Regions from separate parts of the Paenibacillus phoenicis genome, predicted to be linked through region 3. Evidence: riboswitches for the same ligand, from Rfam matches in the RefSeq annotation. Region 3 holds a riboswitch; each other region holds the start of a gene.
What was found. Region 3 has a riboswitch for cyclic di-GMP ahead of U9M73_RS13085 (anti-repressor SinI family protein). Riboswitches for the same ligand answer to the same signal wherever they lie in the genome.
Positions count from the first base shown of each region.

Region 1: another riboswitch for cyclic di-GMP. It lies ahead of U9M73_RS01805 (response regulator transcription factor); the one in region 3 lies ahead of U9M73_RS13085 (anti-repressor SinI family protein).
Region 2: another riboswitch for cyclic di-GMP. It lies ahead of U9M73_RS12060 (sensor histidine kinase); the one in region 3 lies ahead of U9M73_RS13085 (anti-repressor SinI family protein).

Region 1 covers NZ_JAYERP010000001.1:398,514-403,325, reverse strand. The annotation lists gene U9M73_RS01815 (HD-GYP domain-containing protein) at 1-891, opposite strand, end outside; gene U9M73_RS01810 (flagellar assembly protein A) at 901-2,766, opposite strand; gene U9M73_RS01805 (response regulator transcription factor) at 2,946-3,101, opposite strand; cyclic di-GMP riboswitch class I at 3,171-3,256, opposite strand; gene U9M73_RS01800 (helix-turn-helix domain-containing protein) at 3,473-3,715, shown strand; gene U9M73_RS01795 (hypothetical protein) at 3,936-4,208, opposite strand; gene U9M73_RS22125 (IS3 family transposase) at 4,498-4,812, opposite strand, start outside.
Region 2 covers NZ_JAYERP010000001.1:2,566,777-2,571,588, forward strand. The annotation lists gene U9M73_RS12060 (sensor histidine kinase) at 1-1,375, opposite strand, end outside; cyclic di-GMP riboswitch class I at 1,481-1,566, opposite strand; gene U9M73_RS22200 (GNAT family N-acetyltransferase) at 2,380-2,592, opposite strand; gene U9M73_RS12065 (hypothetical protein) at 2,647-2,832, opposite strand; gene U9M73_RS12070 (hypothetical protein) at 2,985-4,259, shown strand; gene U9M73_RS12075 (hypothetical protein) at 4,379-4,812, shown strand, end outside.
Region 3 covers NZ_JAYERP010000001.1:2,762,130-2,766,941, reverse strand. The annotation lists gene U9M73_RS13090 (hypothetical protein) at 1-486, opposite strand, end outside; cyclic di-GMP riboswitch class I at 948-1,032, shown strand; gene U9M73_RS13085 (anti-repressor SinI family protein) at 1,072-1,245, shown strand; gene U9M73_RS13080 (DnaD domain protein) at 1,448-2,998, shown strand; gene dnaI (primosomal protein DnaI) at 3,036-3,989, shown strand; gene U9M73_RS13070 (hypothetical protein) at 4,083-4,238, opposite strand; gene trxA (thioredoxin) at 4,511-4,812, shown strand, end outside.

The sequences.
Region 1 (4,812 bases), 2.4 Mb from region 3:
AGCCACTTGACCATCTGATAAGAGAACTGAATCCCCGATCATTCTGTTCATTACGTTGGTAATAAAACATTGAACAATGATCGGATCGAATAATCCGAATGCACGTTGATAGATTTCTTGAAACACTTGGTATAAGGGAACTGGCTTCTTATACACCCGCTCTGAAACCATCGTATGGAACACATCGGCAACGGCTACAATTTTGCTGAAGTAAGTGATCTTATCACCGCTGACCCCGAAAGGATAGCCGCTGCCATCTTCCCGTTCATGATGCTGAAGGGCAACCAATGCTTGTTGTTCCGACATGCCTGGAAGATTGCTAACCATTTCATACCCAAAGTGAGTATGGCGTTTCATTTCAGAATACTCTTCCACACTGAGTTTGCCTGGTTTTTTCAAGATCGAATCAGGGATCTTGGTCTTTCCAAGGTCATGAAGCAACCCCGCTACGGCGAGGTCATTCAGTTCCTCTTCTTTCAGCCCCAACCATTTACCAATTAAGTAGGAGAGGATTGCAACACCGATACAATGTCGATAAGTGTAATGATCTTTCTTGCTTAAGTCCAATATGACGTTTGAAAGGTTATTATTGAAACAAATTTCTTGAATTTTCGGCATAACAATATGACGGATAACTTGATTTGAAAGTTGACTGGAATTTTGGTGTATCTTTTCATAAATCGACTGAACTTCAGATATCGCTTCATCAACGATTACTTCGGTGACCAACTCGGTATCTTCTGCCCCAATCTCGATTCCATGTTGACGTAGAAGATCAAGATGGCGAGTGTTCAAAATACTGTTCTTTGGCAGAAGCAAACTGCCTTGCTTGGAATAGATATTGTTGTTTAATCTTCTCCCAATAAACCATGTATTATCAATAAGAATCACCCCGTTTTCTTATGCCATTTGTCTAATGGTATTGCGGTCAAACGTCATTTCTTCAACTGGTTCAAAGATATCCATACTATACCGGTCCACAATGATTTTGCCTTCAAACATTTTCTTCACAATAACTTTCTTTGCAGCTTTAAGGCTTGTCCATACTCCAGTAGTCCCTCCAACATACATAGCTGAGATGGTGTCTCCCGCCTCAAGTTTGGAACCCCGACATACGGAATTGTCCAATAAGAAGATGATGTTCCCTGCTGAATAGAGATCGCATTGGATCACTCCTTCTTTACGAATGAGAATATCTCCATTCGACTTGAGAATTGATTTTTGCCCCTGATTGATGACAATTTGCACATTCGTTTCTTGACTTAATGCGACTCTCATATATGCTTCTTTCAGAATACGCAAGAAATCTTCCATTTTCGGTGCTGTCATTACCTCAATTATTTTTGTTGGTTGCAGAAATAACTCCAAGTAATAGTTCAACTGCTGTAAATCATTTTTATTGTAAGATTGAATACTAGAAATTACGCCTAACAATTCTTTCACAACATCCCCGACTTGCTGATATTTGTTTTCCGTAATCAGCACTAAGACTTGTCCATAACGTACCTGCATATTTTTCTTGGCCAACTCATGAAGCAATAACTTCGCACTTTCCATCATTTTTTCAAGTATTTCGATCAATTGTTTAGAACTGTTATAGAGTCGGTTGTAAAGCATTCCGAAATACCCTGAATAAAGATTACTTCCTATTACGTTTCCCTTGACTGCGATACTGCCAGTCGCGGTTAATGTTGCATTGAAAACACTGCCAGCCACATAAATGTTTCCAAGTGATTCAATGATCATGTTGTCCGTGACATCGCCATACACGATCACATCACCAGCAAACACAATATTTCCCGTCTGCATATCAACGTTTCCTGGTACGATAAATGCCGTGTTGATATCAAAGTATTTGATCCGATTTCCTGTAACTCTAGGTCGCCCTTCCTTTAGAGCAATGACGATGGAATCGGGTGTTATCTCCACATTATCCTTTCCTGCAATACGAATGTCCTTGACTGGTTCTGGGAGCAACACGTTTCCGAAAACATCATACCCCGCCTGGCCTTCGACAGGAGGGGTCTTTTTGGCGATAACATCTCCGCTCTTGACGGAAGGAATTTTCATATGATTTTTATAGTCGATATAACCCCTGACCTCAGTAAATATGTTCTCGATATTTTCAGAGAAATATAGATCAAGTTGTGCATCCCGACCTTGGACTGGGGCTTTACCCCTAGCAATGGTTACAGGTCGAAAAGAAGGTCGGAGGATCTCCGTTTGAATCGCCACAACATCAAGATTCATTTTTATCTTCATATTTTCAACAGCCGTAATAATATCTTGTAAACTCAAAGTTTCCAATATAATTGTAAGATCTTCCTCAGCAGTCAAAGTCACATTTAATGAAGGAGTCTTATCTGCTAATATCCACGCATATCTTTGTGTCCGATTAATAGTTAGATATGCTTCTATTTTGTCATCCGATACAGTTATCTCAAATAAAGGCTTTTCTTCAATCTCCCATTTGATCACGCTTTCAGATGTAACCTTCGTCTCTTTATCGATCTGTTTTCCATCCACCATTAACTTGACTGGTGGAGTCGCATTAATAGCCGGAAACTTACCACCATTGGTGGGGTTTCCAACCGTAATCTTGCCTTGTTCAACCTTAATAAACCCATCAGTGACCACAGCATTTGCGTCTACTCCTTGAGTAGTAGATGAGAATGATCCAGCCTCTTCACATACCTGAGAACTAGGAGCTTCGTCAAGTTTTTTCAACAAATTAATGATTTCTTGTTCACTGATATGTTCTGACATTGGAAACACCTCACTACAAGCCAGATAATATCTGAATTTTCGGATATTTAGTATGAGTCTTATGTGTGAGAGGTCCTTGAATCTATTTTCCTATCAACTATGGTTGGCTAAGGTTGTGGCAATAGATTCGAAAAACTCATTGACATCAAATGGTTTTGAAAGTACTTTTACATCCTTTTTCAGTCTAATAAATCGGGATTCGTTTCGTAGTATGCGTTTAGTGCCTCGAGTCCGTCTTTAGCTTGTAAGACAACCTCATGGCTTGCTTCGGTAACTAAGGCTGAGATCAAGAAACGAATAGAAGGGCTGTCGTCAGCGATCAGGATTCTTGCCATATTTGTCCCTCCCGAGTAAAAATAAAAAAACATCCATAGGAGTGATGTTTTAGATACATTCACCTCACTCTTGGCAACTTGGCGACCGTAGAATCAACTTCCTTAGGTCCATAGTTTTGCGTCCCTATTTTTCAATAGGTTTGCCTTTCGATATGAGAAATATGAAGTTCACGTCATCTTTCAACAATTATCCGCATAATAGACTAAATGCGACAATGCCTATAACAGTTAGTGTCATTTTGAGTCTTTAGAACTATTCGTAGTTCAATATTACTACAAAGTTATCCCAAAATAAACCCCATTTGTAGAGTATACTACGTGGAAATTGCTCCCATACTGAATAATAATAGAAAATTTAAGGGGGCGTGTTTATGACTTTAGAATTATCATTCGCCAAAGTTCTTAAGTCCTTGAGAGTTACCAAAAAGATGTCCCAAGAGGAACTTGCCTTCAGGAGTGACCTTGACCGGACATACATTTCAATGTTGGAAAGAAGTATTTATCAACCGACCCTTACAACGATATTTGCATTGTCGAAGGCTCTTAACACTACGCCTTCAGAGATGATCAAACTTGTTGAAAATGAATATGGCGAGGTTGATGATAAGGAATAACAATCCTCAGCGGAACGACATCTTTAACAGATGGTCGGAAGGATTTTGCTGTCGCCAACCCCTCTCTGGAATAACAGAGAGGACTGGCTATTGCTGTCGTAACCTATACTCAACTTGAATGTCAGAGTCCAACATCAATCGAAGAATCCAAAATAAAGATCGTATTGATAAGGAAAATCCAATATCAAAACGATCTTTTATCAAATTGCCTTATGGCAGACTATAGTAACTCTCTCAACAACTGAACCCCATCCTTTAGTCCAGCAAAGTATAACTGCTGTATTATGAGAGTATTGCGATAATTGATGATCTCTTCCATCTCAAGATATAACTCATACTGGGCTTGTGATAACTCACTTTTTAGTAAATTCTCAAGTTCTCGATGCCTGTTTTGTAATTGATCAATCTCCCGCTGCATACCCGCTTGCCTCACCAATTCATTAAACCTATGATCAAAAGCCGGTTTTAACCATTCTGGACCGAATTGTTGCATGAATACATCTCCTCCATCTAAATGTTTTGAATTAATCGAAGTTTGATGGTACATCGGGAAGGAGAGTATGACAAGCTTCCATCCTATGGTTTAAAGCCTCCATCATGTCACAGCCAAAAGCGGAATCTACGACCTGTCGAATCCAATATTCGATAAAGATCGTGATATGGTACAACAGGCATACGAGATACTCGGAATTTCCAGCAATGAATTGATTGAAGAGAAGAAAAAATTAAGCCGCCTTTGCTTTTTGGTCAAGCCCCCGTTTAGTGGACATTGGAAAAAGCCCCTAGGCTACGAGCTGGCGTCGAAACTCACTCGGCGTCAGCTTGTTTAGTTTTCTTTGTGGTCGTTTGTTGTTGTAAAACTCAATATATTCTTCAATTCGCCTTTGTGTCTCGTCTAGAGTTCGGATATGATAGGGATAGAGCCCTTCTGTTTTGAGATGCGAGAAGAAGCTCTCCATAGAGGCTTTGTCATGACAATTGCCTCGTCTAGACATGCTGATTCGGGCGCCAACCTTCAGCAGCATGTCGTGGTAGGCGTGAGGCGTGTACTGGAATCCTTGATCGCTGTGAACGATCAATCCCGTCACGTCTTTCGT
Region 2 (4,812 bases), 200 kb from region 3:
CTCCCTCCCATCGGTTCAATGACGGTGAATGACGAATGACTCTTTGGATGGGAAAATGAAGCGTAAATGACGTACCGATTCCGATTAGACTTTGTACCTCGATGGACCCCTGATGGTGTCGCATGACTTCATGACTGTAGAATAACCCCAATCCATCATTCCCTTCGTTCGATTTGGTTGTAAAGTGAGGTTCAAATATATATGGCATGGCTTCCGGAGCGATGCCGCAACCGGAATCACGAACGGTAATATCCATCGTTTCTTGCGAGAGATTAGACGTTATAGTCAGACACCCTCCTTCGGACATCGCTTCAATGGCATTATAGAAGAGGTTCTTCATGACTTGTTGCACGTGAACAGAATCACAATACAAAACAATCGATTCATCCAATTTTTTTCGGACTTTAAGATTCTTGCTGCAAAATTCTCCCGCCAAGCTATCCAATAGTTGCTCAACGAGTTCATTTATAATACATGACTGCTCGTATAATACCAACTGTTGTGATGAATGACGAAAACGGAAAGCTATTGCTATTATCCGCTCGGTTGCATCGATTAGATGAGATGTGTCCCGATACAATTCCTGTTGCTCGGTTTGTTGGGCAAGATTAAATATACGTCTGGCTGCGACCTGTATTTTTCCCAGTTCACTTTTTAAAGCATGATAGAATTGAAATATAAGCGGAGTGTTCCCATATGGTTCTTGGGGTGTAGATTCCAATCGGATTCGGACACCCAATACACCGTAACGAACAACAAATACATAAAAGCAAATGCATACTGCCGTTAAAACAGCACGTTTGGTATCAAAGGGCGGATAGAATCGGAGCAAAGGCAGAATATAATCGAAAAGCAGTACAAAACTGATCGACGGTACAACAATCCAACAGACCACACGGTGTTGCTGTCTGATCCTCTCATCAACTTCACGGTATGCCAACCTCAAGCATGGCACTGCTGCGGTAGCGTAATAAATCATCGCCCAGAGCGGTATCGGATGTGTATCACGTGAAGCCTCTGAAGGTAGAAGAAACATGATCAGAACCGGGATCAGTGCCCCAACGATTGTGGAGCGCTTCCAACCCTTTCGCCGTTGAAACCATCCCGCATAGCTCAAGCTGAACATCAACAACGAATAAGGAGGCATGTACAAGGCTAAGAAGTAAAAAAACTCTTTTACCCATTCCAGTCCGGCTATAATTGAATCGTTTGCCAAAGGGACAATTGCGGGAATTATCTTCTCATCTATGGCGATAGTCAACTCTCCAAGTACAGAGAAAAAAGCGACTGAACCGGCCCAACGATTTGGCTCGCTTCTCGGATTGGTGAATAGCAGAATGGCGGTCATCAACAATAATGACAATACAAGCACCACTTCAGTTCCCTCCCTCGATGAGGTTCCTCGGCTTATTCGGAATCGGACATAGACGACAAAAAAGACACGTACCCTAACGTGCCTTTTCTCCAGAAGCCTGCCTTTTAGGGTAACCCGGCGATCATAGCCTTACGGCCGCAGACCCGTGGCTTTGCGTCCCCGTCTTTCGAGCGGGTTTGCCATTTTTCCTTCAGCTCATATTTATTTGGACAACCAATCGGAGATTACTTCATAACCCATTCGTCCATGGCGATGATCGAATCCCTCACCTGACCACTATAATGTCATTTAACAGCCACCAGGTGCTACTACCTAACATAGATTCGACATCAAAATCCCTCCCTCTTTTCAAGTCCTTCATTAAGATAAGCAATAGAAGCACAGTTTCGACCGAAAAACGGACCTTTGTCCTAATAACAAGCGGGAAGATATAGTCCAAATTCCTGTCTAATCCTCGCTTTATAGACATATTATACTAGAAGATTCCAGCTTTTGCGAGAATGGAGTTACAAAACTTTCCTTATTTATTTTCATCTCGAAATCGTAATATCCGAATTGGAAATATGGATTTCGAACAGCAGCGACTTTTCGTTTTCTGTAACATGTGCAAGCATTTGTTCATAAATTAGAATCAAAGCAAATCACCTGCTTTATAACCCCTTGCCCTTTTCGCTTGGGGTTCTTCTTTGTTTTTCTGTAACAGGCCATCCGTGCGGAGTTTTCGAAGAACTCCAAAGTCCTGCGAATCTGGCTTTGTATCAAAAATGGTAAAAAGGGCGTTTGACTATAGGCATTCGCCGGATACGGTCTAGGTATCTAACCATAGAATGATGCTGTAAATCAATTCGAAATGGGAGTGATCAACCGAAACCAAGTTCTAGGTTAGCCAATAATTTGTTACGAGTATCGGAATATTACAGAAATGATCAATGTAAGCATTAACTCCCCCAACTCTCTCGAAGTTGGGGGTACTTTTTAGATCTAAAATATACTATAAAAAGTAATTATGATCTTACTAGCAGTAAATGATAATCAGGCGACGCCTCTATTTTGAGAACCTCTTGAATAATTGGACTACTAGGGACATTAATGAAACCCATTTTCCTTGCCAATCCAATACTCGCCTCCGTGTTAGCATTTTCGATACAAATTCGTTCAAAACCTTTGCTTCTGGCATAATTTTTTAACCATTCGATCACTATTGTCCCAATCCCCATCCGCTCAGGGGCCAATGCAATAACACCAATAATCAGGCTTTGATAATAGACACCTTAATGGAAATAAAGCTCTGAACGTAAGTCTAGTCTAACTTTTCCTTCGGCAGAATTGATTTCAACTTTTCTTAGCGACCTTCCACCTAAATAATTTTGTACTTCGACCTTATCAGAGGTCAACTGTTCTAACAAAAGACGTAAACCATCAAAATCAGTATCTGGTATATCAAATGATTTTAGCATTGTACCATCCTCTTTCTTAATATTTTTCTAAACTTCAATAGGTATATTTCTATGCATAACAAACCCTTCTCTCTTTCAGTTACTACACCAGAAAGGATTTTTACTAACCATGTCGAAATTGGTAATTTAATCATAAGATAAGGATGATGGACATGGGAGAGCGTATCTTACATTGTGGAACTTCTTTGGAAAATTATTATACATGCGTCAATCAACAAGTAGCCGGCTTTACGAAAAGAGTCGCTAACGTGAATGACCGGGTCTATATTGTAGTGAAAGTAGGAAATAAATCACTATGCGGAGCTCGCGGTAAACTAAAAGAACCTACCGATTTTCGGCCTTGGAAAGACAGCGATCAATATCCTCAATGTTTCACTCTTTGCGAAATCGAATACTGCCAACCGTTTGACATCAGCATTCTGGAGCAAGCCGGTGGAAAGTATTGGAGCCTCAAATATGTGCAATCCGCAAAAACCATAACCGATGAGACGGCTCTGCAGTTGCTTCAGACTGGCTTTGAACAAAATCGAACCAATGATCTGTTCAAATTCGAACAGCCTTTTACGATTAACTGCAACGGTAACCCTTCTGATGCTGAAGAGTGGTCCACGGATGAGGTGACTGAAGAAAATTACCAAGAAGTCTTGAACACTGTTCCCGATGTTAAAATCAACATCACGAGCACCTATGTCACGGTCAAATTTGAGAATGAAACAGACAAAATCAAAGGACTGGAGCCGCTGGTCAACGCTAACTTTTATCATTTATTCGATGATTTTTCCGAGCATCGGTCCGTGCTTATCCCACAAAACAGAATGTTTATGACTGCCCCTAAAAAAGATGCTAATAACAAAATGATCGCTGGGATCAGCGGTTACCCAGATGCAGTGCTCGTCCGCTTCATTCCCGATAATAAAACGATGCCCATTCAAGTTAACTTAATTGAATACGAATGTTATGGACGATACAAAAAAACACGTTTGGAAAAATTCGAGCATCTAAATGGACACATTATCCCGCAGCTAATGCGGTTTGCATCCACTTTTAGCATTGCTACAGACACGAAAATCAGAGAAGATACAATTCATAAGTGGTCCGGAAAAATCATCAAATACATCAACGAGGATGATTCGATCATGTCCAAAGCAGCGACGTGGATGCACGAACTGGACCCCGAAATCAAAGAACAGAACATTTCATACAATCTTCACAGCTTGCTGGACAAGGCATTCCGTTCTAATTTAAGGATCATTTTAATTATAGATGAATTAACCTCCGAGCAAAACGAAACCATCAAAAATATCATCAACTCATTCAAATTGGAAAATAAGAAAAGCACCGACTTCTTGAGCTTCGTAGTCAAACTGCAGCAAAAAATCGATTTGCTCAACAATACGGAGGAATACGCTCTTTCACTTCAAAAGTGACTGGAAGTAGCTGAGATCGTTTTTTTCTGTTGGAATATGAGAATTGACTTTACCGGTAGAAGATCATGCCCCAAAAAATGGCACGAGCCGTCAGGCAACGTGCCGAAGGAGTTAGAATGATGGAGAATAACAAAAAAGTATTTGTACCTGATGATAAAGGGAATAAGAAACAAGGGATTGACCTTGGACATTACACGCATATTCGTGCGTATCATGCCTGTCGTCCTATTGATATGGAAAGCTACTTTTCAGAGGGCATAAAGCCTTTTAATGTAGAGGAAATGCGTCAAATTGCCACTGCCACATTTGGAATATCAGTAAACACAGTTATGGATTACGACCCTACACTGCAACCTTCCGATTCCAAGCATGTCTATTTCAGCTTGTTTAAAAAAGAACTCCTGGGCGAAAGCGGACACTATTTATGTTGGGGGAGTGAATACCTTGCCGCAATTGCTGCACAATTAGATAAAGACATATATGGGAAATATCACGATATGCTATCCAGTACCGGAATCCCCACTATTTTTGTTTGTGATGTCCCGCTAGAATT
Region 3 (4,812 bases):
GGACTGATTCAGCGCCAGTTGCTGCTGCAGCTGCTGGATTGTGGCGTTCAGCTCGCTAATCCGTGCCGATAAGCCTTCGGCTGCGTCCAGCTGCAGGCTTGCGGAGAAATCTGCGGAACCTTCCGAGCTGACCGGTCCGTCGCCGCTGGAGTACACCGCATCGGTTGAAGACGGGGGCAGCGGAAGACTGGTGGCCGGATCACTCGCATTCGGAAGAGCCGGAGACGAGATCGGAGTTGTTGTATCTATCGAAGCGCGGATTAGGCTTGCTCCGATAAGTCTTCCTTTTAAGGAAGCGGCTCGGTTCAAATGCTCGGCCAACATCGCGAGCTGGCTTTCGATTTGGCTTGGAAAGACTCGGCACGCCTTGATTTCCGTGTTATCTTCGCGTGTGCTGGTGAATTCGCCGAAGGTTGTGCCAACCTGCTGAGAAGTCCACAAGAGCAGAGTTGAGAGAATTAATCCGGACTGCAGCGATTTGACCATGTTTTGCTTCTTCCGTTTTTTGCGTAGTTTACGGATTACTTCAGCTCGGGATCTTCGCAGAATAGTCGCTCCTTTCTAGGTATGGTCCGTTATGTTCGTTAATATGTTCGTTATTAAGAACAAACACCGTGATTTGAATATACCTGAAATGGTTAACGTTAGGAAAGGCGCAAATCCAGTGATTTGTTCTTAATAAAGAACATTTATCTATTGTTTTCTTTAAAAATCTGACTAATTCACGGGATTTCACGATTTATTGTTCTCTATAAGAAACAATTCCTAGTACTTGACAAGCGGTGGTTCAATATGACAAGAACATTAGGGATTAAACAAAAAAAGCTAACCTTTTCGATGAAAACGGTATGCCGAACTTACGTGGAATGACATACTTTTCAAATTTGAGACGTTATAATAAGTACCAAGATGCATACTGACTAAGGAGATCCATTGGCATCAGAAGCACCAGATAAGGGTAAACCTGTTGAAAAGCAGGGGCACAAAGTCTCAGATCTAAGGTAGGAATACTAAGATGGCTGGACTGCCTGGGGACAAAACCAAAATAATGATCTTAGGAGGAGATTGTTGTTGAAGAAGTCCGCCCAGGTTATTTCTTATGATCGGTTCCCCGGAAACGTTGACCCGGAATGGGTGATTTTGCTCGCCATGGCAAAGGAGGAGGGGGTCTCCATTGATGAGGTTCGGCGTTTTTTAGCCGGAGATCGCCCTTATTTAAAAGAGTGGCATTTACATAACAAATAGATGATAAAGAAGAGGGAGTAAAGGGCCGCCCCATCAGGGGGACGGTTCTTTTTTGTGCTTATTCCGGCGTAAAACATTGTCCCGGCGAGGCTCAGGAAGAAAAAGGGAGATTTTTGTAAGCTGGGGGCGATTCAGGACGGCGTCTTTTATGCTAAAATAGAGGAAGTCTATTTGTACGTGATAGGGAAGGAGCGATGAAGCCGTGCGCATGAACAACATGCTGCATTTTACCGAAAATCACCGTTATTGCGTATACCGTGACTTCGGACTCAGTCCCGTCGATGGCAAAATGCTAGGTTTGATCTATCAACCGATGGTCGGGGCGTTCGCGATTTCGCTGTACCGGCTGCTGGTAGAGCATGTTCCCCAGGAGCAGGTTGGATATTCGGACGTCGAGCAGCAGCGGAAGCTGTTCCTGACTCTTGGCCTCGATCCAAGCGAGAAAGGGCGGAAGTTTCTCATCGAGCAGACTTCCCGGTTGGAGGCGGTGGGGCTGCTTCAGACGAACCGGCTCTATGTTCCGGACAGCGACGATTATATCTACGAATATGAGCTTCAGGCACCGCTGGCGCCGGCGGAATTTTTCCGGACTCAGCACCTGACTTTGCTGCTACGAGACAAGATCGGGAAATTCGCGGTCCTGTCTCTGCGGGAGCAGTTGTTCCGCGGAGAACCGGAGGCGTGGTCAGGGGTTGGCCTGAATAAGGAAAATATTACGGTTCCGTTCTATGAGATCTTTGAGCTGAACACCCATTCCATTGATTACGAGCTGGAGCAGGCGATTGCCGAGACGTCGATCGCCAGGCAGCCGGGGCTCAAGCTGGCTTTGGAAGAGGATGCGATCAACTATGCGGACATCATCCTGCGTTTTCCGCGTGAGTCCCAGAATCGCTCCTTCGTTGAGGCGCTTCGCTTTGACCCGGAAGGGATGGGCGTGGTGAATTATGTTGCCCGCAAGTACGATTTAAGCGTCCAGGATATTTGCCGGCTGCTGGATGAAGACGGCGTCTTTGATCCGGGCGGCGGGATTCTGCTGGATGCACTCCAGCACAAGGCCAACCTGCAGTTCCGCCAAGGCAAGCGCCGTCAGGAGGAACGCGAGGTAGCTTACGGCAAAATCGTCGCGTTGCGCGGCGAGGAGCCGAAAGCGGCGGCCGCTTCCGCTCAAGCGGGGAACGTGGCCGAGGAGGTTGCGGTACAGATGGAGTATTACGTTGACGTACCGCCGCAATTCCAAAGCAAATGCGATATTCACCAATATAATATGATGCTTCGCAATGAGCCGTATACCCGGTTACTGAAGACGTTCTTTCCGGGATCGATTCCGGACAACCTGCTGGACATTTTTGAGAAAATCGATTTGAACTACAAGCTGCCCGGCGAAGTAATCAACGTACTGATCCATTATTTGATGTCTTTGCTCACTTCTGGCGGGGAGCAGCGGATCAATCGCAATTTCATCGATGCGATCGCAGCCAACATGCTGCTTAAGCAGATCAACACGTATGAGCAGGCCGTACAATATATCCGCGACCAATCGAAGGTGAAGGAGAAGGTCAAGGAGAAGGCGGGCGGCGCCGCCTCCGGTGGAGGACGGGCGCGAACCTACGGCAGCCGGGGAGCGAAGCCGAAGCCGGAAATCCCGATTGTGGAACGGACTGGCCAGGAGACCGCCGTATCGGAAGAAGAATTTGCTGAGCTGATTAAGATGGCGGAACGCATGCAATCCGGAAAGCATAAAAAAGAAGTCTGAATCCGTTTAGGCTTGGGGAAGGAAGGTGACACAATCAATGGAATCACTTGGGGAACTGCTTACGCAGATGAAAAGCACGCAATTCAAACAACGCTCCGAGGAGCTGACCGCACGTCTGATGAATGACCCGCTGGTAAGGGAACTCCGGGACCAACATCCGGAGCTGGAACAGGAGCAGCTGACGCGCGGGATGGCCAAGCTGTATCAATACATCAACGACAGCAAGCACTGCGCCAACTGCCCGGGCTTGGAGCAATGTCCCAACGATTTCCCTGGCCATTTCACGAAGCTGACGGTCGAGCAGGTGGGCGGGAGCCCGCAGCTTGTAGATCGTCAGGTGCCATGCCCCAAGCAACTGCAATATGAGCGCGAATTGTCCGTCAAGAAACGGATTCATAGCTTTTATGTGGATGAGCGGGCGCTGGAAGCCGGTTATGACGAAGTGGAAATCATGACGAAGGATGCCATGCGTGCGCCGGCGGTAGGGCAAGTGTTCCGCTATATTAATGAAACGAAGGAATCCGGCCTGCAAACGAAAGGGCTGTATCTGGAAGGTCCGTTTGGCACCGGCAAAACGTTCTTGATGTGCTATTTGCTGCACGAACTGGCCAAGGAAGGTTACTCCGGCGCCATCGTTTATATGCCGGAATTCGTGGAAGAGCTGAAGAGCATGCTGCAGGACAGCGACAAGCTGCGCGAAACGGTGGAAATGATGAAGCAGGTGGATCTGCTGATCTTTGACGATATCGGTGCAGAGAACCTGAATCCGTGGGTGCGCGACCATGTCATGGGCGCGATTTTGAATTATCGGATGAACCGGAAGCCCACGTTCTACACGTCAAACTATTCCTTGAGTGCGTTGGAGAAGCATTTGAGCTTTACGAGCAAGGACGGGGAAGAGCGGCATAAGGGCCAACGGTTAATGGATCGGATTGCCCCGTTCGTGAACGTTGTTCAGGTGAATGGGACGAATAAGCGCGGCCAAGCCTAATAACGGAATACTGCGGACAAAGATAAAGAGCCGAGCACATCCCTTATCGGGGGATCGCCTGGCTCTTTCGTTAATTCGAGGTCTGGTTACCGCCTAGCTGGCGATAAATTTAATGATGACCATGCCGAAGAAAATCACGATCATAAACGTCAACATGCCAAAAAAGCCGTTCATCAAATCAAACAGATCGTTGCGGGGTTCTTCGTTGATATGCTGCCGCGGATCGTTCGCATGCGTGTTAGCATCCATGGCGACGGGCCTCCTCAGGAAATTATCGTCTCGTCAATGAAATATGTCATAGACAATCCGTTTTCAGGTTATTCTTAGTATAACCAAACTTTTTTCGTTTTGTAAAGAAGGCGTTACCATACACTTTCTTTTTTTCAGTGTAGTGTGGTATAATGAGTTCGGCAACAGCTTTTTGGGCTGACTGCTCCAATTTTTTTGTCTAACTATCCAGTTGTTCGCGCTTGTGTCACTAAAGTGCCAGGCCGGGCAACCCAAATAAGGAGGAAATTATCATGGCTATCGTGAACGTATCCGATCAGTCCTTCAATGCTGAAATCGAAGGACAAGGTCCGGTTCTTGTTGATTTTTGGGCTCCATGGTGCGGCCCTTGCAAAATGATCGCTCCGATTCTGGAGGAGCTGGATGCAGAAGTAGGTGACTCCGTGAAGATCGCCAAGCTGAACGTGGATGATAACCCGGAAACAGCTTCCCGTTTCGGCGTGATGAGCATTCCTACACTGATCCTGTTCAAAGACGGTCAACCGGTCGATAAAATCGTCGGATTGAACTCGAAGGATACGCTGAAGAACCTGAT